DNA from 2 places in the Amycolatopsis sp. 505 genome. Region 1 is predicted to be linked to the other one. Evidence: riboswitches for the same ligand, from Rfam matches in the RefSeq annotation. Region 1 holds a riboswitch; the other holds the start of a gene.
What was found. A riboswitch is a leader RNA that binds a small molecule or an ion and turns the genes downstream of it on or off. The one in region 1 is predicted to bind glycine.

Region 1 (10,378 bases):
GACGCCGTCGAGGCCGACATCGAGCACCTCGCGCGGCTGGAGGTCGAGAACTCCGGCCACACCATCGGCAACGCCCGCTGGGAGGCGGGCAACGTCCGCGACGTCCTCACCTACTACTCCGCCGCCCCGGAACGCCTGATCGGCAAGCAGATCCCGGTGCCCGGCGGGATCAACGTCACCTTCCAGGAGCCCCTGGGCGTGGTCGGCGTGATCGTGCCGTGGAACTTCCCGATGCCGATCGCCGGCTGGGGGTTCGCGCCCGCGCTGGCCGCCGGGAACACCGTCGTCCTCAAGCCTGCCGAGCTGACGCCGCTGACCGCGCTCCGGCTGGCCGAGCTGGCCCGGGAGGCGGGCATCCCGGAGGACGTCTTCCAGGTGCTGCCCGGCAAGGGGTCCGTGGTCGGGCAGCGGTTCGTCGACCACGGGGGAGTGCGGAAGGTCGTGTTCACCGGCTCCACCGAGGTCGGCAAGCAGATCATGGCGGGCTGCGCGGCGCAGGTGAAGCGCGTGACGCTGGAGCTCGGCGGCAAGAACGCCAACATCGTCTTCGCCGACTCCGACCTGGAGAAAGCCGCGGCGACCGCCCCCTACGGCGTCTTCGACAACGCCGGCCAGGACTGCTGCGCCCGCTCCCTGATCCTGGTGCAGGCGAGCGCGTACGACCGCTTCATGGAGCTCCTGGAGCCCGCGGTGCACGGCGTCGTCGTCGGCGACCCCGGCGACGAGAAGACCGAGATGGGCCCGCTGATCTCCGCCGCGCACCGGGAGAAGGTCGCCTCCTACGTCCCGGACGACGCGCCCGTGGCCTTCCGCGGCACCGCGCCTTCCGGACCGGGCTTCTGGTTCCCGCCGACCGTCGTCACCCCGCCCGACCTGCGTCACCCGCTCGCCGCGGAGGAGGTCTTCGGGCCGGTCGTCGCCGTGGTGCCGTTCGCGGAGGAGGCCGACGCGGTCCGGATGGCCAACGCGACCGAGTACGGCCTGTCCGGGTCGATCTGGACCCGCGACGCCGGGCGCGCGTTCCGAGTTGCGCGCGGCGTCGAATCCGGCAACCTCTCGGTGAACTCGCACTCGTCGGTGCGCTACTGGACGCCGTTCGGCGGCTTCAAGCAGTCCGGCCTCGGCCGCGAGCTCGGCCCGGACGCCGCCGCGGCGTTCACCGAAACCAAGAACGTCTTTCTGAGCACGGAGGAGTAATGGTCCAGCGTTTCGAAGGCCGCGTCGCGGTCATCACCGGCGGCGCCAGCGGCATCGGGCTCGCCTCGGCCCGGCGCCTGGCGAGCGAAGGCGCGAAGGTCGTCATCGCGGACCTCTCGCCGGCCGAGGGCAAGGCGGCCGCCGACGAGATCGGCGGCGCGTTCATCCAGACCGACGTGACCGACGCCGAGCAGGTCGAGAACCTGTTCCACAGCACGGTGGAGCAGTTCGGCTCGGTCGACGTCGCCTTCAACAACGCCGGCATCTCACCGCCGGAGGACGACTCCATCCTCACCACCGGCATCGAGGCGTGGGACCGCGTGCAACGGGTCAACCTGACGTCGGTGTACCACTGCTGCAAGGCCGTCCTGCCGCACATGCAGCGCCAGGGCAAGGGATCCATCATCAACACGGCGTCGTTCGTGGCGGTGATGGGCGCGGCGACCTCGCAGATCTCCTACACCGCGTCCAAGGGCGGCGTGCTCGCGATGAGCCGCGAGCTCGGGGTGCAGTTCGCGCGGGAGAACATCCGCGTCAACGCGCTGTGCCCGGGCCCGGTGAACACCCCGCTGCTCAAGGAGCTGTTCGCCAAGGACCCGGAGCGCGCGGCGCGGCGGCTGGTGCACGTGCCGGTCGGCCGGTTCGCCGAGCCGGAGGAGATCGCGGCGGCGGTGGCCTTCCTGGCCAGCGACGACGCCAGCTTCATCACGGCGGCGCAGTTCCTGGTCGACGGCGGCATCTCCGGGGCGTACGTCACCCCGATCTAACGCTGCGACTTCTTCTTGACGTCGTAGACCTCCCGCAGGTAGCGCCAGGCGGCGTTGAGCTTCCTGCGCTCTTCGGAGATCTCCTTTTCCCGGCGGCGCAGGATCCGGGTGGCGATCTCGGAGGCGAGGAACGCGCCGGCGGCGAAGGTCAGCGCGCCGACGATCAGGGTCAGGGCGAGCACAGTGGTGGTCATGGTGACCAGCGTCGGAGCACCGTGGGCGGGTCGTCCCTGCGCAAAGCTAGCGGGTTTCGTTAGCTTTGTGAGGTGACGCACTGGCGCGCCGACGAGTGGGCGGAAGCGGTCCGGGCCGGCATCCGCTCCCGCGGTCTGTCCCTGGACGAGGCCGCGCGGCGCATCGGCGTCCCGACCTCGACGTTGCGCAGCTGGATCGAACACCGGCACGCGCCGAAGGTGACGGTGTTCGACCACTGGGCCGAGATCGCCGAAGTCACCGGGCTCGGGGAGGCCGAGCTGCTGCGCGTCGCCGGCGTCCTGCCGGACAGCCTCGCGAGCCCGGTGCACGTCGCGCAGGCGGCGAAGGCGCTGCGGGAGGGCATCGACCGGGCCGGGCAGTTCCTCCGGCAGGCCACCGCGCTCGTCTACTCCTCGCCCGGCACGCAGGTGGCCAACGCGATCGCGGCGTCGCCGATCGACTGGGAGATGCGGATCCGCTCGGCCACCCGCGGCGACGAAGTCCGGGTCACCTACCACCACTACGTCGGGATCGTGCCGCCGCGGGACTTCCCCTACGACGACGCCGAGGTGCGCCGGATCATCGAGCACGACGTCCTCGGCGAGCTGTGGCGGCCGCTCGGGCTGTACTGGCGGGTAGCCGAGGTGCACGACTGGCACGAGCCGCCCCGGCTGGTCATTCAGGTGCCCGAGCAGGAGGCGACGCGCCCGCCCGCGCCGTCGCCGGTGGTCGCCGCGCCGCCGGTGGTCGTGCTGTCGCCGATCTGGGGCTACGGCGAGCTGCTGGCCTCGCTGGTCGCCGACGGCCTCGGGTTCGGCAACGTCGACTTCCGCTACTTCGGCCTCCCGGACAAGATGGCCGACCGGGTCCGCGTCACCGCCCGTGAGCTGGCCGAACCCGCGCCGCGGCTGGTGCACTCGGTGCCGCCGATCATGCTGCTGCACGGCCTGGCCGTGCCGGACCTGACCGGCCGCCTCCCGGTCGTCGTCCGCTACGGGCCGCGGATGCGGGAACGGGCGGCCCGGATCTACCGTTCGGCGCTGCTCGAAGCCGGGTTCGACGACCCGCTGGAGGGCGCCCGGGCGATCGAGGACGCGGTCGCGGTCCCGCCGGGCTGCGCGCACTTCGAGGTGACCCTGGCCGACGAGGACGTCTTCGACGGCGACCGGCCGTCGCTGGACCGGCTCAACGACTCGGTGGCCTGGCACGCCGAGCAGATCGTCGAGCAGGTCCTGCTGGGTGCGGGCCTGCCGCCGGTGCCGGTGGGCGGGCCGCTGAAACGGCTGGTCCTGCCCTCGGGCCGGGTCCGGCGCCCGCCGGTGCTGGCCGGCCAGGTGGTCCGCCGGGTCGCCGGAGGTCGCGAATGACTCATTCGGGACCTCCGACGTCGCGAATGAGTCATTCGCGACCTTGCTGGGGGTGCGTTCGTGAGCCATCGAAAACTGATGTGGTGTTGCCCGGGTGAAGTGGACGCCCGCGGGAAGCGCCGGGTACCGTTACCGCCACAACTGCAGATCGGGCCGTCGAGCCGAGGCGGGAGAGCCCTCACGAAGTCGGTGGGGCACCGAAGGAGCAAACTCCCCGGAATCTCTCAGGTAACCGCTACCGCTTCGCGCGAGGCCACTCTGGAAAGCAGGCGCACCCGCGCCTCACCCAAGGTGAAAGCCGCTGCACAGGCGGTGAAACTCTCAGGTGCCATGACAGAGGGGGAGTTCCCAGCGCACCGGTGTGCGCCCGGCCCGAGGAGCTCCCGATCACTTCCACGCAGTTCGACGCCCGCCACATCGGCCCGTCCGAGGCCGAACGCGCGAAGATGCTGGCCGAGTGCGGTTACGGCAGTCTGGACGCCCTCGTCGGCGCCGCCGTCCCGAGCGCCATCCGCGCCACCCGTGACCTGCGGCTCCCGCCCGCCGCGTCCGAAGAGGACGCCACCGCGGAGCTGCGCGCCCTCGCCGCGCGCAACCGGCCGATGACGCAGATGATCGGCCTCGGCTACTCCGACACCGTGACCCCCGGCGTGATCCGCCGGAACGTCCTCGAGAACCCCGCCTGGTACACCGCGTACACGCCCTACCAGCCGGAAATCTCGCAGGGCCGCCTCGAAGCGCTGCTCAACTTCCAGACGATGGTCGCCGACCTGACCGGCCTGGCCACCGCGAACGCCTCGCTGCTGGACGAGTCGACCGCCGTCGCCGAGGCCGTCACGCTGATGCGCCGCGCGTCGAAGTCGAAGTCCAACAAGGTCGTCCTGGACGCCGAGTGCCTGCCGCAGACCATCGCCGTCGTGCGGACCCGCGTCGAGGCCCTCGGCATCGAGGTCGAGGTCCGCGACCTGCTGACCGGCCTGCCCGAGGACTTCTTCGGCGTCGTCGTCCAGTACCCGGGCGCGTCCGGCGTGCTGCGCGGCCGCGGCTTCTACCACGCGATTTCCGAGTCGGCGAAGGCCGCGGGCGCGCTGTTCACCGTCGCCGCCGACCTCCTCGCGCTCACCCTGATCACTTCGCCCGGCGAGTTCGGCGCCGACGTCGCCGCCGGGTCGACGCAGCGCTTCGGCGTCCCGCTCGGCTACGGCGGCCCGCACGCCGGGTACATGTCCGTCCGCGCCGGGCTCGAGCGCTCGCTGCCCGGGCGTCTGGTCGGCGTCTCGGTCGACGCCGACGGCAACTCCGCCTACCGGCTCGCGCTCCAGACGCGTGAGCAGCACATCCGGCGCGAAAAGGCGACGTCCAACATCTGCACCGCGCAGGTGCTGCCCGCCGTGCTGGCCGCGATGTACGCGGTCTACCACGGTCCGGACGGCCTGAAGAAGATCGCCCAGCGCGTCCACGGCCTCGCCGCGGGCTTCGCCGACACCCTCCGCCAGACCGGCGTCGACGTCGTGCACGAGTCCTTCTTCGACACGGTCGTCGCACACGTTCCCGGACAGGCCGCCGAGGTCCACGCGGCCGCCCGCGAGGCCGGGATCAACCTCGGGCACGTCGACGCCGACCACGTCCGCGTCGCGTTCGACGAGGTCAGCACCCCCGCCATCGCCGCGAAGGTCCTGAAGGCGTTCGGTGTCGAAGGGGACCTGGAAGACGGCGTCGCGCTGCCGAACGGACTGGCCCGCGAGAGCGGCTTCATGGGCCACGAGGTCTTCGGCACCCACCGCTCCGAGACGGCGATGCTGCGCTACCTGCGCAAGCTGTCCGACCTGGACTACGCCCTCGACCGCGGCATGATCCCGCTCGGCTCCTGCACGATGAAGCTCAACGCCACCACCGAGATGGAGCCGATCAGCTGGCGCGAGTTCGCCGGCATCCACCCGTTCGCCCCGGCCGAAGACGCCGCCGGGTACCACGAGCTGGTCGGGCAGCTGGCGGGCTGGCTGGCCGAGGTCACCGGCTACGACAAGGTGTCGCTGCAGCCGAACGCGGGCAGCCAGGGCGAGCTCGCCGGGCTGCTGGCGATCCGCGCGTACCACCGCGCCAACGGCGACGAGGCCCGGGACGTCTGCCTGATCCCGTCGTCCGCGCACGGCACCAACGCCGCGTCCGCGGTGCTGGCCGGGATGCGCGTGGTCGTCGTGAAGTGCACCGACGAGGGCAACGTCGACCTGGCCGACCTGCGGTCCAAGGTGGACACCCACCGGGACACCCTCGCCGCGATCATGGTCACCTACCCGTCCACGCACGGCGTGTACGAGCACGACATCGACGAGCTGGCGAAGATCGTCCACGACGGCGGCGGCCAGGTGTACGTCGACGGCGCGAACCTCAACGCCCTGCTCGGCCTGGCCAAGCCGGGCGAGTTCGGCGGCGACGTCTCGCACCTCAACCTGCACAAGACGTTCTGCATCCCGCACGGCGGTGGCGGCCCGGGGGTCGGCCCGGTCGCGGTGCGCGCGCACCTCGCGCCCTACCTGCCGAACCACCCGCTGCTGGAGGCGGCCGGCCCGGAAACCGGCGTCGGCCCGATCAGCGGCGCTCCCTACGGCTCGGCGTCGATCCTGCCGATCTCCTGGGCCTACGTCCGGATGATGGGCGCGCCCGGCCTGACCGCGGCCACGGAGGTCGCCGTGCTGGCCGCGAACTACGTCGCCTCGCGCCTGGCGCCGCACTACCCGGTGCTCTACACGGGCCAGGACGGCCTGGTCGCGCACGAGTGCATCCTCGACCTGCGCCAGCTCACCAAGGAGACCGGCGTGACGGTCGACGACGTCGCCAAGCGGCTCATCGACTACGGCTTCCACGCGCCGACCATGTCGTTCCCGGTCGCGGGGACGCTGATGGTCGAGCCGACCGAGTCCGAGGACCTGGGCGAGATCGACCGGTTCTGCGACGCGATGATCGCCATCCGCGCCGAGATCGACGACGTGGCCAACGGCAAGTGGAGTGCGGAGGAATCGCCGCTGCGGGGCGCCCCGCACACCGCGGAGACGCTGGTCGGCGAGTGGGACAAGCCGTACAACCGGGAGCTGGCCGTGTACCCGGCGGGTGTTTCGCGCAAGAACAAGTACTGGCCCCCGGTGCGTCGCATCGACGGCGCCCGCGGCGACCGTAACCTCGTGTGCTCCTGCCCGCCCCTCAACGCTTACGAAGGCTGAACCCGTGTCACACGAAACCTCCCTGCACGGAGTCCACAAGGGACTCGGTGCGCTGTTCACCGACTTCGCCGGCTGGTCCATGCCGGTCCGCTACGCCAGCGAGCTGGCCGAGCACAAGGCCGTCCGCGAGGCCGCCGGGCTGTTCGACCTCTCGCACATGGCCGAAATCCACGTCACCGGCAAGCAGGCGGCCGACGTGCTGGACTTCGCGCTGGTCGGCAACCTCACCGGGGTCAAGCCGGGCCGGGCGCGGTACACGATGATCTGCAACCCCGAAGGCGGCGTCCTCGACGACCTGGTCGTCTACCGGCTGGCCGACGAGCACTACCTGGTCGTCGCGAACGCGGGCAACGCGCAGGTCGTGGCGGACGCCCTGGCCGAGCGGGTCGCGGGCTTCGACGCCGTCGTGGCCGACAAGTCCGAGACCACCGCGCTGATCGCCGTCCAGGGCCCGAAGGCCGTCGAGATCCTGGGCGCGGTGACCGACGCCGACCTGGACGCGCTGAAGTACTACGCCAGCGTCCCGGCGAGCGTGAAGGGCCACGACGTCCTGCTCGCCCGCACCGGCTACACCGGCGAGGACGGCTTCGAGCTGTTCGTCGACGCCGACGAAGCCCCGGCGCTGTGGCGGCTGCTGATGGAGGCGGGGGAGCCGCACGGCCTGGTGCCGGCCGGTCTCGCCTGCCGCGACACGCTGCGCCTGGAAGCCGGGATGCCGTTGTACGGCAACGAACTCACCGTCGAGCAGAGCCCGTTCGAGGCCGGTCTCGGCCGGGTCGTCAAGTTCGAGAAGCCGGGCGACTTCGTCGGTCGCACGGCCCTCGAGGAGCGGTCCAAGCAGGACGTCCCGCGCGTGCGGGTGGGGCTGAAAGGCGCCGGTCGCCGAGCCCCGCGGCACGGTTACCAGGTGCTGGCCGACGGCACCGGGATCGGGGAAGTGACCAGCGGCGCCCTGTCGCCCACGCTGGGTTACCCGATCGCCATGGCGTACGTCGATCGGGCGTACGCCGAGCCCGGCACCGAGCTCTCCGTCGACATCCGGGGCAGGATCGAGCCCGTCGAGGTCGTCGCCCTGCCCTTCTACTCCCGCGCGTAAGGACTTCCCCTGTGAGCATCCCCGAGAACCTGCAGTACACCAAGGAACACGAGTGGCTGAAGGTCGAAGACGGCGTCGCCACCGTCGGCATCACCGCCTTCGCTGCCGAGTCGCTCGGTGACATCGTGTTCGTCCAGCTGCCCGACGCGGGCTCGGCGATCACCGCCGGCGAGGTGTTCGGCGAGGTCGAGTCGACCAAGTCGGTCAGCGAGCTGTACGCGCCGGTCTCCGGCGAGGTCGTCGAGGTGAACGGCACCACATCGGACACCCCCGAGGTCATCAACTCCGACCCGTACACCGAAGGATGGCTCCTGAAGGTGCGTCTGACCGGGGACGTGCCGGACCTGCTCGACGCCGCCGCCTACGCCGCGCACACCCAGGAGAACTGATGACGACTTTCGACGCCCCCCTCGCCGACGTCGACCCCGAGGTCGCCGCGGCCGTCGCGGACGAGCTGAACCGCCAGCAGTCGACCCTGGAGATGATCGCCTCCGAGAACTTCGCCCCGGTGGGCGTGCTCGAAGCGCAGGGCTCGGTGCTGACCAACAAGTACGCCGAGGGCTACCCGGGCCGCCGCTACTACGGCGGCTGCGAGCACGTCGACGTCGTCGAGCAGCTCGCCATCGACCGCGCGAAGGCCCTCTTCGGCGCCGAGCACGCCAACGTCCAGCCGCACTCGGGCGCGCAGGCCAACGCGGCCGCGATGTTCGCCGTGCTCAAGCCGGGCGACACGATCCTCGGCCTCGACCTGGCGCACGGCGGCCACCTGACGCACGGGATGAAGATCAACTTCTCGGGAAAGCTCTACAACGTCGTCGCCTACCACGTCGATAAGGAGACCGGGATCGTCGACCTGGCCGAGATCGAGCGGCTGGCCGTCGAGCACCAGCCGAAGCTGATCATCGCCGGCTGGTCCGCCTACCCGCGTCAGCTCGACTTCGCCGAGTTCCGCCGGATCGCGGACCAGGTCGGCGCCAAGCTCATGGTCGACATGGCGCACTTCGCCGGGCTGGTCGCGGCCGGCCTGCACCCGTCGCCGGTGCCGCACGCCGACATCGTCACCACGACCACGCACAAGACCCTCGGCGGCCCGCGCGGCGGCCTCATCCTGTGCCGCGAGGAACTGGCGAAGAAGATCAACTCGGCGGTGTTCCCGGGGCAGCAGGGTGGGCCCCTCGAACACGTCATCGCGGCCAAGGCCGTCGCGCTGAAGATCGCCGCGAGCGACGAGTTCCGCGAGCGTCAGGAGCGCACCCTCGAAGGCTCGCGGATCCTCGCCGAGCGGCTGTCGCAGGCCGACTGCGCTTCGGCGGGTGTCCGGGTGCTGACCGGCGGCACCGACGTCCACCTGGTGCTCGTCGACCTCGTCCAGTCCACTCTGGACGGACAGCAGGCCGAGGACCGCCTGCACGAGGTCGGCATCACGGTCAACCGCAACGCCGTCCCGTTCGACCCGCGCCCGCCGATGATCACCTCGGGCCTGCGGATCGGCACCCCGGCGCTGGCCACCCGCGGCTTCCGGGCCGAGGACTTCACCGAGGTCGCCGACGTCATCGCCGAGGCGCTCAAGCCGGACTTCGACGACGCCGTGCGGGCCAAGCTGCGCGACCGCGTCGAAACCCTGGCCGAGAAGCACCCGCTGTACGCGGACCTCGCGCGATGAGCGCCCAGCCCGAAGGCCGGAAGCTGCTGCGTCTCGAGGTGCGCAACAGTGAGACGCCGATCGAGAAGAAGCCGTCGTGGATCAAGACGCGGGTGCGGATGGGGCCGGAGTTCACCGAGCTCAAGGGTCTGGTGCGTCGCGAGGGTTTGCACACGGTGTGTGAGGAGGCCGGTTGTCCCAACATTTACGAGTGCTGGGAGGACCGGGAGGCGACGTTCCTGATCGGTGGCGATCAGTGCACCCGGCGGTGTGATTTCTGTCAGATCGACACCGGTAAGCCCGCCGAGCTGGACCGCACCGAGCCTCGGAAGGTCGCCGAGTCGGTGCAGGCCATGGGCTTGCGGTACTCCACGGTGACCGGTGTGGCGCGGGACGACCTTCCCGATGGTGGCGCCTGGCTGTATGCCGAGACGGTCCGCCAGATTCACGCGTTGAACCCCGGCACCGGCGTCGAGCTGCTGATCCCGGACTTCAACGCCGACCCCGCACAGCTGGCCGAGGTGTTCGGGTCGCGGCCGGAGGTCCTGGCCCACAACGTGGAGACGGTGCCGCGGATCTTCAAGCGCATCCGTCCCGGGTTCCGCTACGCGCGTTCCCTGGAAGTCATCACGAAGGCGCGTGAGGCCGGTTTGGTGACGAAGTCGAATCTGATCCTGGGCATGGGTGAGACCCCGGACGAGGTGGCGCCGGCGATGCAGGACCTGGTGGATGCGGGGTGCGAGATCTTGACGATCACGCAGTATCTGCGTCCGTCGCCGCGGCATCACCCGGTGGATCGGTGGGTCAAGCCGGAGGAGTTCGTGGAGCACTCCCGGGCGGCCGAGGCGATGGGCTTTGCCGGTGTGATGGCGGGGCCGTTGGTGCGCTCGTCCTAC
Region 2 (10,378 bases), on a different contig from region 1:
TGAAGTCCAGCGCCGCCCCGCCCGCCCGCAGCAGGGCGGCCTTGGTGACACCGGACGCGTAGCCCGCGGTCGCCACGGCTTCGAGCGCGGCCCACGCCTGCCCGGCGCGGGCCGCGGCGACCAGGTCGCCGACCAGGACCGGGTCCGCGGGCGGCTCGGCGTCGTTCGTCATGCCCGGAGTGTGCCGAGCCGCGGCCGGGGCGCGCCACCGGATTCCGCGGCCGCTCCGGCATTACCTCTCGCGTAATCGACGGGCCGCCGCTGGTCCGCCAGAGTCGGTCCCAGCACCGGATGACGGCGGAACCGTTGTCCCCCAACCGAAGGAGCACCATGACCGACGTTCGCACCCTCGTCGAGCGGTACCTCGCCGTCTGGAACGAGACCGACGCCGACAAGCGCCGGGCGCTCGTCGCCGACGTCTTCACCGAGACCGCCGGCTACACCGATCCGCTCGGCGCCGTCACCGGGCACGACGGGATCGACCGGTTCGTCGCCGGGGCCCAGGAGCAGTTCGGCGGCCTGACCTTCAGCCTGCCCGCCGAGCCGGACGCCCACCACGACCTCGCCCGCTTCCAGTGGTACCTCGGCACGCCCGGTGCCGAGCCGGTCGCCATCGGGTTCGACGTCGTCGAGCTCGAAGACGGGAAGATCGCCCAGGTGCACGGCTTCCTCGACAAGCTGCCCGGCTGACATCCCGGTGGGGGCTCCCCACGCGGGAGCCCCCACGAACGGCTAGCTCTTCAGCGCGCCGCGCCAGCGGACGGTCGGGCGCAGCTTCTCCGGGTTCACCCGGTGCTTGTTGGCGCCCACGATGTCGAACATCGACTCGATCAGCGTGTCCGACAGCAGGTGCGGCTCCAGGCCCAGCCCGACCAGCCCGGTGTGCTTCACGTTGTAGTAGTGCTCCGGCGCCTCGGTGCGCGGGTTCTCCAGCTGCTCGATCTGCACCGGGCCGGGGAACCGGTCGGCGACCAGCTCGGCGATCTCCGCCACCGACATGCTCTCGGTCATCTGGTTGAACACCCGGAACTCCCCCGGCTCGGCGGGGTGCTCGACGGCCAGGCGGATGCACTCCACGGTGTCGCGGATGTCGATCAGGCCGCGGGTCTGCGCGCCCTTGCCGTACACGGTCAGCGGCTGGCCCAGCACCGCCTGGATGACGAACCGGTTGAGCACCGTGCCGAACACCGCGTCGTAGTCGAAGCGGGTGGCCAGGCGCGGGTCCAGGGCCGTCTGCGGGGTCTGCTGGCCGTACACCACGCCCTGGTTGAGGTCCGTCGCCCGCAGGCCCCACGCGCGGCAGGTGAATTCGATGTTGTGCGAATCGTGGACCTTGGTCAGGTGGTAGAACGAGCCCGGTCGTTTCGGGAACAGCACGCGGTCGGAGCGGCCGTTGTGCTCCAGCTCCAGCCAGCCTTCTTCGATGTCGATGTTGGGCGTGCCGTATTCGCCCATCGTGCCCAGTTTGACCAGGTGGATCGCCGGGTCGATCTCCGCGATCGCGTAGAGCAGGTTCAGGTTGCCGATGACATTGTTGTGCTGCGTGTACACCGCGTGTTCGCGGTCGATCATGGAATACGGCGCCGACCGCTGCTCGGCGTAGTGGACGACGGCGTCCGGCGCGAAGTCGCGCACCGCCGCGAACAGGAACTCCGCGTCGAGGAGGTCGCCTTCGTAGCTGGTGATCGTCCGGCCGGAGACCTCGCGCCAGGTCGCGATGCGGTCGGCGAGGGACTCGATCGGGACCAGGCTTTCCACGCCGAGTTCGGCGTCGTACCCGCGCCGCGCGAAATTGTCGAGAACGGCCACCTCGTGGCCTTTGTCCGATAAGTGCAGCGCGGTCGGCCAGCCCAGATATCCGTCACCGCCGAGAACCAGCACACGCATTGTGCCGCCTTTCCTGCTCGTTTACGCCACACGAACGCTATAGATCACGTGCTGATGAAGACCTGGCAATGACCTGTGAATCTCCTATGCATGAGGGGGTCGGACGGCGGCGCGACCGGCCCGCGGGGAGGATGGGGGCATGACGACCGTAACCAACGGCGTGCGGCCCCGCACGGCGGACGAAACCCGCCATCGCGGCTGGGCCCGCCTGGCGCGCGCCGCGACGACGTCGGTCGCGGCCACGGTCCTCAGCCAGGTCGTGCTGCTCGCCGTTCTCGCCACCGGCGGCGCCGCTTCCCTGGCGAGCACGCTGGCCTGGGCGGCCGGCGCGGTGCTGAACTTCCTGGTCACGCGCCGGTGGGTGTGGGGCCGCACCGGGCGCCCGCGCGTCCGCCGGGAACTGCTGCCCTACCTCGCGGTGATCGGGCTCGGCGGGCTGGCGTCGATCGGCCTGACCACCCTGGCCGGCTCGCTGCTGACGCCCCTCGACCTGCCGCACTTCTGGTGGGTCGTGCTCGTCGACGGCGCGTACGTGGCCAGTTACGCGCTGGTGTTCGCCGTGAAGTTCACGCTGCTCGACCGGTTCGTGTTCGGCCGCGGCGCAGCACGTACCCCCGCCACCACGTCCCGGTCATGACCCGCGCGTAGTTGGCGCCGTAGACGAGGCTGCCGCCCTTCTTGCTCTTGCCCGCCTTGCGCAGCCGCATGCTCATCGGCAGCTCGGTGACGCGGGCGCCGCGCGCGGTGACGCCGAGCAGCAGCTCGGACGACTGGTACTGCGGCTCGTTCAGCGGGACCGAGCACGCCAGCTCCGCCCGCATCGCGCGGAAGCCGAACGACGTGTCGGTGATCCGCCGGGCCGTGAGCACCGACGCCAGCGCCGCGAAGACGCGCACGCCGAGCCACCGGACGCGGCTGTCGGCTTCCTCGTGCCCGAGCCGCCGGGATCCAGTGACGAAGTCCGCGGTCCCGTCGACGACCGGCCTGACCAGGGCTTCCAGCTCGCTGTTGTCGTACTGGCCGTCGGCGTCGGTCGTGACGACGTACTCGGCGCCGGCTTCGGCCGCGAGGTGGTAGCCCAGCCGCAGCGCGGCACCCTGGCCGCGGTTGCGGGGCGCGACGCACACGTACGCGCCGTGCGCTTCGGCGATCGCGGCGGTGTCGTCGGTCCCGCCGTCGACGACGACGAGGACGTCGACCGGCATGCCGAGGCACTCGTCCGGCATCTTCTCCAGGACTTCGCCGATGCCGCCGGCTTCGTTGTAGGCGGCGATGACGACGGTCAGCGGCGCCAGTTCCAGCTCCGGGTGGCGGCCGCGGAAGTCGTCCAGGGCGCCGGAATCGACGTCGTCGGGGAAGGCGGCGAGCCGCTTCCGGCTGGCCGAGGTCAGCGTGGTGAAGCCGAGCGCTCCGGCCACCGGCAGCAGCACGAGCGCCGGGATCTGGTAGCGCCAGGAGAACTGGAACAGCGCCGAGGCGAACAGCAGGAGCAGCCCGGCCGACGCCGCGAGCAGGGCCCCGGCCCGGGCCCGGTCGAGGGGTTTCCTGCGCCGGAACACCGTCAGCAGGCCGAGGAGCGCGCCGATGCCGAGGACCGCGCCCGGGACGTACCCGCCGCCGAGCTGGTAGTCGCGCAGGATCTTCGCGAGGGGCTGGTCGACGCTCGCGACCACGCCGTCGTTCTGCAGCGTGACCAGGTCGATCAGGGACTGGTCGGCCCACTGCGGGTAGGTCAGCTGGAACTGCCAGCGGTCGAGGGGGACGTCGGAGGGGTCCTGCTCGCGTGTCCAGGCGAAGCTCTTGGCGAAGTCGTCCAGGATCGCCGCGGCGACGTCGCCGGGCTGCTCCTTGAGGACGTCGATCGCGAACTCGTGCGCCAGCGCGGCCTTGTCCGCGCCGGGCGGGAGCGGGCCGGGCCAGTTCGGGTCGAGGTCGGCGTGGGTGTAGTTGTCGACGAGCCGGGTTTCGCGCGGCTCGGCCGGGCAGAACACCATCAGCGCCGGGTCGAGGTGGAGGTTCGCGCAGTCGGCGACGGCGGCGGTGCGGCCGTAGAGCATGTTCCCGGACGGCCCGGTCAGCCCCCACTTCCCGGTCTCCGCGTGCACCCGCGCCGAGTACGGGACCAGGACGACGAGGAGCCCCAGGAGGCCGACACCCGCCCGGCGCCAGCCCGCCCAGTGCCGCCACGCTCCCCCGGCGACGACGAGGAAGACCAGCAGCGGAACGGCGAGGGAGATCCCGATCAGCCGGGTCAGCACGCCGAAGCCGAGCAGCAGGCCCGCCGCGCCGGCGCGCTTCCAGCCGGGGGTGCCCCAGCCCAGCAGCAGCCACAGCAATCCGAGGAGGACGGCCTCGAACGTCACCTCGGACATGATGTTCTGCTCGATCTGCAGCTGGTAGGCGTCGAGCAGGACCGGGGCCGCGGCGAGCGCGCCGACCCACGGGCGGCCGCCGAGGCGCAGGACCAGCGCGTACAGGCCGATCGCGATCAAAACGCCGCCGGCGTGCTGCACCGCGGCGACCCACGCCAGGCCGCCGACGGCCAGCAGCGGCCGCAGCACCAGGTCGTAGCCGATCGGGTCGAGCTGGTCGGCGCGCAGGGCGTGCAGGTTGTCGAGGTAGCGGAAGGAATCGATGAACAGCAGCGCCGGGCGGTAGGCCGGCCAGGTCAGCACCCGGAGGGTGATCGCCGGGACGAGGAGCAGGAGCAGCAGCCAATGGCGCCGGAGAAAAGCTTTCACTGGTTCGCGAGGCCGGAGAAGTACTTCCACGCCGTCGCGAGGCCGTCGGTCAGCGAGACCTCCGGCCGGTAGCCGATGGTCTCCGCGCTCGCCGAGACGTCGACGACGACCGCGGGCATCTCCCCGGCCGGGGCCTCGACGTGCTCGACCGGCAGTTCGGCCCCGGTCACCTCGCGCACGGCTCCGACCATTTCGAGCACGGACACCGAACGCCCGGCGCCGACGATCGCGCGGCCGGAGTAGCCGCTGTCGAGGGCGAGGAGCACCGCCCGCACGACGTCGTCGACGTGCACGAGGTCGCGGCGCTGGCGGCCGTCGCCGTAGACCTTGACGCCGCCGCCGGTCAGCGCGGCCCGCATCATCCGGGGCACGAAACTGTCCTTGTGGGACATTCCCGGGCCGTAGACGTTGGTGAACCGCAACGCACACGTCGTCATGCCGTACGCCCCCGCGTAGCCCGACAGCAGCATTTCGCATGCCGCCTTGGTGGCGCCGTAGGGCGTCAGCGGGCGCAGTGGCAGGTCCGGGGTGATGGTGGCGGCGCCGACGTTGCCGATCACCGCGTTGGTCGAGGCGAGCAGGAACTTCGGCACCTCGTGGCGGCGGGCGAGTTCGAGGAGTTCCTGGGTGACCAGGACGTTGTCGGCGAAGGTGTCCTCGGGCAGCTCGACCGACTTCAGCACCGACGTCAGCGCGGCGAGGTGCACGATCGCCGCGGTCTCGCGGGCCACGGCCTGCTCGCGGACGGCCGCGTCGCGGAGGTCCCCGGCGACCACGCGGACGCCGGCCAGGTCCTCGGGGAACGGGACCCGGTCGACGACGGTGACCGGGACGCCCCGGTCGCGGAGGGCGTGCACGACGGCCCGGCCGATGAAGCCGCTGCCTCCGGTCACGACCACGGACGTCCGATCAGGACCGTGCCCACTCACCATGGGCGTCAACCTACCCGCCGTTCCTGTGTGCCCGCGCGATGGCTCGCTCAGGCGAACGCCTCCGGCGGCGGGCAGGAGCAGACCAGGTTCCGGTCACCCGCGGCGCCGTCGATGCGGCGGACCGGCGGCCAGATCTTCGCCGCGCCCGGGCCGGCCGGGAACACCGCGGTCTCCCGGCTGTAGGGCCGGTCCCACTCGCCGGTGACGCACCGGGCGGTGTGCGGGGCCTGCCGCAGCGGCGAGTCCTCGAGGGGCCACTCCCCCGCCGCGACCCGGTCGATTTCCGCGCGGATCGCGATCATCGCCGCGCAGAAGCGGTCGAGTTCGGCGAGGTCTTCGCTCTCCGTCGGCTCCACCATCAGCGTGCCCGCGACCGGGAACGACATCGTGGGCGCGTGCAGCCCGTAGTCCGCCAGCCGTTTCGCGACGTCGTCGACCGTGACACCGGTGGCCTTGGTCAGCGGCCGGAGGTCGAGGATGCACTCGTGCGCCACCAGGCCTTCGTGGCCGGCGTAGAGCACCGGGTAGTGATCGGCGAGGCGGCGGGCGATGTAGTTGGCGTTGGCGACCGCGACGAGGGTGGCCCGGCGGAGGCCTTCGGCGCCCATCATCCGGACGTACGCCCACGAAATCGGCAGGATCGACGCGCTGCCCCACGGCGCCGCGCTGACCGGGCCGACGCCGGTGACCGGGCCGGCCGCCGGCTGCAGCGGGTGGTTCGGCAGGAACGGCGCCAGGTGCGCGCGGACCCCGATCGGGCCGACACCGGGCCCGCCCCCGCCGTGCGGGATGCAGAACGTCTTGTGCAGGTTGAGGTGCGAGACGTCGGCGCCGAAGCGGCCGTACTGGGCGACGCCGATCAGCGCGTTGAGGTTGGCGCCGTCGACGTACACCTGCCCGCCGGCGTCGTGCACCGCCGCGCAGACCTCGCCCACGGTGTCTTCGTACACGCCGTGCGTCGACGGGTAGGTGAGCATGATCGCCGCGAGGTCGGCGCGGTGGGAGTCCACTGTGGACCGCAGGTGGGCGAGGTCGATGTTGCCGTCGGCGTCGCAGGCGACGACGACCACGCGCAGGCCCGCCATCACCGCGCTGGCCGCGTTCGTGCCGTGCGCGCTGGCCGGGATCAGGCAGACGTCGCGCGCGTGCTCGCCGCGGGAGCGGTGGTAGGCGCGGATGGCGAGCAGGCCCGCGAACTCGCCCTGGCTGCCGGCGTTGGGTTGCAGGGAAACGGCGTCGTAGCCGGTGATCCGGGCGAGCCAGGCGCTCAGGTCGGCGGCCACGCCCAGGAGCCCGGCGGCGTCCTCGGCCGGCGCGAACGGGTGCAGGCCGGCGAACTCCGGCCAGGTGACCGGCTCCATTTCGGCGGTGGCGTTGAGCTTCATGGTGCACGAGCCGAGCGGGATCATGCTGCGGTCGAGGGCGACGTCCTGGTCCGCCAGCCGCCGGAGGTAGCGCAGCATGGCGGTTTCCGAGCGGTGCGCGTGGAACACCGGGTGCGTGAGGTACGCACTGGTGCGCCGCAGCGGGGCCGGGAGCGCGTCGGCGGTGTCCGCGTCGAGGCCGTCCACATCGGACACGGAGACGCCGAACGCCTTCCACACGCAGGAAAGCCGCTCGCGGGTGGTGGTCTCGTCGCAGGCGATGCCGACGTGGCCGTCGTCGATCCGGCGCAGCGAGACGCCGAGGTCGCGGGCCGCCGCGACGACCGCGTCCGCCCGGCCCGGCACGGCCGCGACGACGGTGTCGAAGAACTCGCCGTGGACGACCTCGATGCCGCCTTCGCAGAGCCCGGCCGCGAGCACCGTCGCCATCCGGTGGGCGCGCAGCGCGATCGCGCGCAGGCCCTCCGGCCCGTGGTACACCGCGTACATCGACGCCATCACGGCGAGGAGGACCTGCGCGGTGCAGATGTTCGACGTCGCCTTCTCGCGGCGGATGTGCTGTTCGCGCGTCTGCAGGGCGAGCCGGTACGCGGGCGCGCCGTCGGCGTCTTTCGAGACGCCGACCAGCCGGCCGGGCAGCTGCCGCTCCAGGCCCTTCCGCACGGCCAGGTAGGCGGCGTGCGGGCCGCCGAAGCCGAGCGGCACGCCGAACCGCTGCGTCGAGCCGACGGCGACGTCGGCGCCGAGCTCGCCCGGGGGCCGCAGCAGGGTGAGGGCGAGCGGGTCGGCGGCGACGATCACGGCCGCGCCGTGCTTCTTGGCCTCGGCGATGGTGAGGTCGAGTTCACGGACCGCGCCGGACGCGCCGGGGTAGGACAGGAGGACGCCGAAGAAGTCGCCGCCGAGCCCGAGCCCGGTCAATCCCTGGGAGAGGTCCTCGACGACGAGTTCGATGCCGAGGGGTTCGGCGCGCGTCCGCAGCACGGCGAGGGTCTGCGGCAGGGTGTCTTCGTCGACGACGAACCGATTCGACGTGGTCTTCCCGGCCCGGCGCACGAGGGTCATCGCCTCGGCGGCCGCGGTGGCTTCGTCGAGCAGGGAGGCGTTGGCGACCGGAAGGGCGGTCAGATCCGCGACCATCGTCTGGAAGTTGAGCAGCGCTTCGAGCCGCCCTTGGGAGATTTCGGGCTGGTAGGGCGTGTAGGCGGTGTACCAGGCCGGGTTCTCGAGGACGTTGCGGCGGATGACGGGCGGGGTGACGGTGTCGTGGTAGCCGAGCCCGATCATGGCGGCGGTGGGCCGGTTCCGGGCGGCGCGTTCGCGGAGTTCGGCGAGGGCTTGGGCTTCGGAGGCGGCGGGCGGCAGTTCGAGCGGCTGCGCGGACCGCCGCAGCGACTCCGGGACGGCCCGTTCGGCAAGTTCGTCGAGGGAGGCGACGCCGATGACGTCGAGGATGTGGCGCAGGTCGTCCGGCCCGGGCCCGAGGTGCCGGTCGGCGAAGGGGATGCCCTGTTCCAGGGAGGCGAGTGACGGATCCACGAAGGCCTCCTGGGACAGCGGGGGTGGACCGGGACGGCGGTGTCCTGGTCCTCCCCGCTCTGTCTGACCCCGAGGGGCGCCTGAGAGTTTCGCCCGCAGGTTGAGCCGGGCTTGCACCGTCGGCGGGGCCATCAGGGTGTGTCCTGACGACCCGCTTTCCAGAGGCGTCTCGTCCGCGCGGTCCAGGGTGCCTGAGAGGTTCCGGGGAGGACTTGCTCCTTCGGCGCCGAGCTCAAGGTGTGGCTCGGACTCTCCCGCGCGGATTCGTCGACCGCACGGTGAACCTTACTCTGTCTGCCGCAGCGGTGATCAACCGGTCTTGCGGGCGTTGCGGCGCTGGGTGAGTTCGTCCGGTTCGTGCGTCTCGACGACGCCGCCGTCGGCGCGTTCGGCCGGGAACTCGTGGATGGTGCCGCTGATTTCCTGCATCGCCCCGCTGACCGCGATGCCGAAGACGCCTTGACCGCCCTGGAGCAGGTCGACGATCTCTTCCGGCGAAGTGCACTCGTACACCGTGGTGCCGTCGGAGAACAATGTCACCCGAGCCAGGTCGCGGACCCCGCGGACGCGCAGGTGGTCGACCGCGACGCGGATGTTCTGGAGCGAGACGCCGGTGTCGAGCAGGCGCTTGACGACCTTGAGGACGAGGATGTCCTTGAACGAGTACAGCCGCTGCGAGCCGGAGCCGTGCGCGGTACGGATGCTGGGCGCGACCAGCTTGGTCCGGGCCCAGTAGTCGAGCTGGCGGTAGGTGATCCCGGCGATCTGGCACGCCGCCGGACCGCGGTACCCCACCAGCTCGTCGGGCAGCGAGTTGTCGGGGAACAGTTCCCCCTGCTCCCCGGTCGCGACCTCGACAGGCTGCTTCTCGGAACCAGCCTCGACCACGCAAGCCTCCCCTCGCCCGACCTGGCGGCCGGCGAATGACAGCCGGACGGCCCCAGGAGCGGGACCCGCCGGAGATCAATCACCACGGTCCGGCCCCAGACCGTGAATCACACCGTGGCGATTTCTCTTCTTCGACGGTAAGCGCCCGGACAGTGCCGGTCAACGCGACGCGCGGCAAGGCCAGGCGGTCGGCTGAGCCTTTGCGCCGTTCGCCGTACCCCCTCCCGTGTGATCCAAACCCCTTGACCGGATTTACTCAGCCAAGTAACTTTTTACTCATGCAAGTAAACCCTGACATCATGGCCGAACTGGGCCTCAGCGTCACCGAGGCCGCGCGCCGGGCCCAGATCATCGGCGCCACCATCGGCGTCCTGGCCGACCTGGGCTACCGCCGGACGACCTTCGCCAAGATCAAGGAGCGGGCCGGGCTCAGCAGCACCCGGCTGATCTCGTACCACTTCACGAACAAGGCCGGCCTGATGCAGGCCGTGCTCAGCACGGTCGTCGAGACGAAGGCCGGCTTCCTGACCGAGCGCACCGGCGGCGGCCTCGACCCGGCCGACCGGCCCGGCTACCTGCGGGCGCACATCGAGACGTCGGTGGCGTTCCTGCGGGCCTACCCCGAGTGCGTCCGGGCGCTGACGGAGCTGGCGGCCAACGCCGACGACGCCGACGGCTGGGCGATGACGAAGGTGCTGGTCGACGACCTGCGCGTGCACGGGCTGGCCCGTCAGCTGAAGCAGGGCCAGGCCGAGGGCGCCTTCGGCGCGTTCACGCCCGAGGTGATGGCCATGTCGATCGCCCAGGCCATCGACGGCGTCGCCGCGGCCTACGCCGCCGACCCGGCGCTGGACCTGGAGCAGTACGGGCGCGAGCTGGCGGACACGTTCGTCAAAGCGACGGCACCGTGAGGGCCCGGTCGAGCCGCTCTTCGATGCGGGCCTTCGGGAACGCGCCGACGATCGTCTCGACCGGCTCGCCGCCGCGGAAGAGGATCATCGTCGGC

Region 2: it holds a riboswitch for glycine, as region 1 does, so the genes downstream of both, gcvP (aminomethyl-transferring glycine dehydrogenase) here and gcvP (aminomethyl-transferring glycine dehydrogenase) in region 1, are expected to answer to the same signal.

What each region holds. Positions count from the first base shown of each region.
Region 1 covers NZ_JACKQP010000009.1:311,809-322,186, reverse strand. Annotated here, with positions in the region: gene H5965_RS32380 (aldehyde dehydrogenase family protein) at 1-1,197, shown strand, start outside; gene H5965_RS32375 (3-oxoacyl-ACP reductase) at 1,197-1,964, shown strand; gene H5965_RS32370 (hypothetical protein) at 1,961-2,158, opposite strand; gene H5965_RS32365 (helix-turn-helix transcriptional regulator) at 2,231-3,526, shown strand; glycine riboswitch at 3,684-3,777, shown strand; gene gcvP (aminomethyl-transferring glycine dehydrogenase) at 3,913-6,744, shown strand; gene gcvT (glycine cleavage system aminomethyltransferase GcvT) at 6,749-7,840, shown strand; gene gcvH (glycine cleavage system protein GcvH) at 7,852-8,229, shown strand; gene glyA (serine hydroxymethyltransferase) at 8,229-9,503, shown strand; gene lipA (lipoyl synthase) at 9,500-10,378, shown strand, end outside.
Region 2 covers NZ_JACKQP010000007.1:411,409-421,786, forward strand. Annotated here, with positions in the region: gene H5965_RS26855 (hypothetical protein) at 1-172, opposite strand, end outside; gene H5965_RS26860 (nuclear transport factor 2 family protein) at 331-690, shown strand; gene H5965_RS26865 (NAD-dependent epimerase/dehydratase family protein) at 733-1,887, opposite strand; gene H5965_RS26870 (GtrA family protein) at 2,027-2,524, shown strand; gene H5965_RS26875 (glycosyltransferase family 2 protein) at 2,454-4,628, opposite strand; gene H5965_RS26880 (NAD-dependent epimerase/dehydratase family protein) at 4,625-5,560, opposite strand; gene gcvP (aminomethyl-transferring glycine dehydrogenase) at 5,608-8,484, opposite strand; glycine riboswitch at 8,653-8,751, opposite strand; gene H5965_RS26890 (MerR family transcriptional regulator) at 8,794-9,372, opposite strand; gene H5965_RS26895 (TetR/AcrR family transcriptional regulator) at 9,651-10,283, shown strand; gene trxA (thioredoxin) at 10,264-10,378, opposite strand, start outside.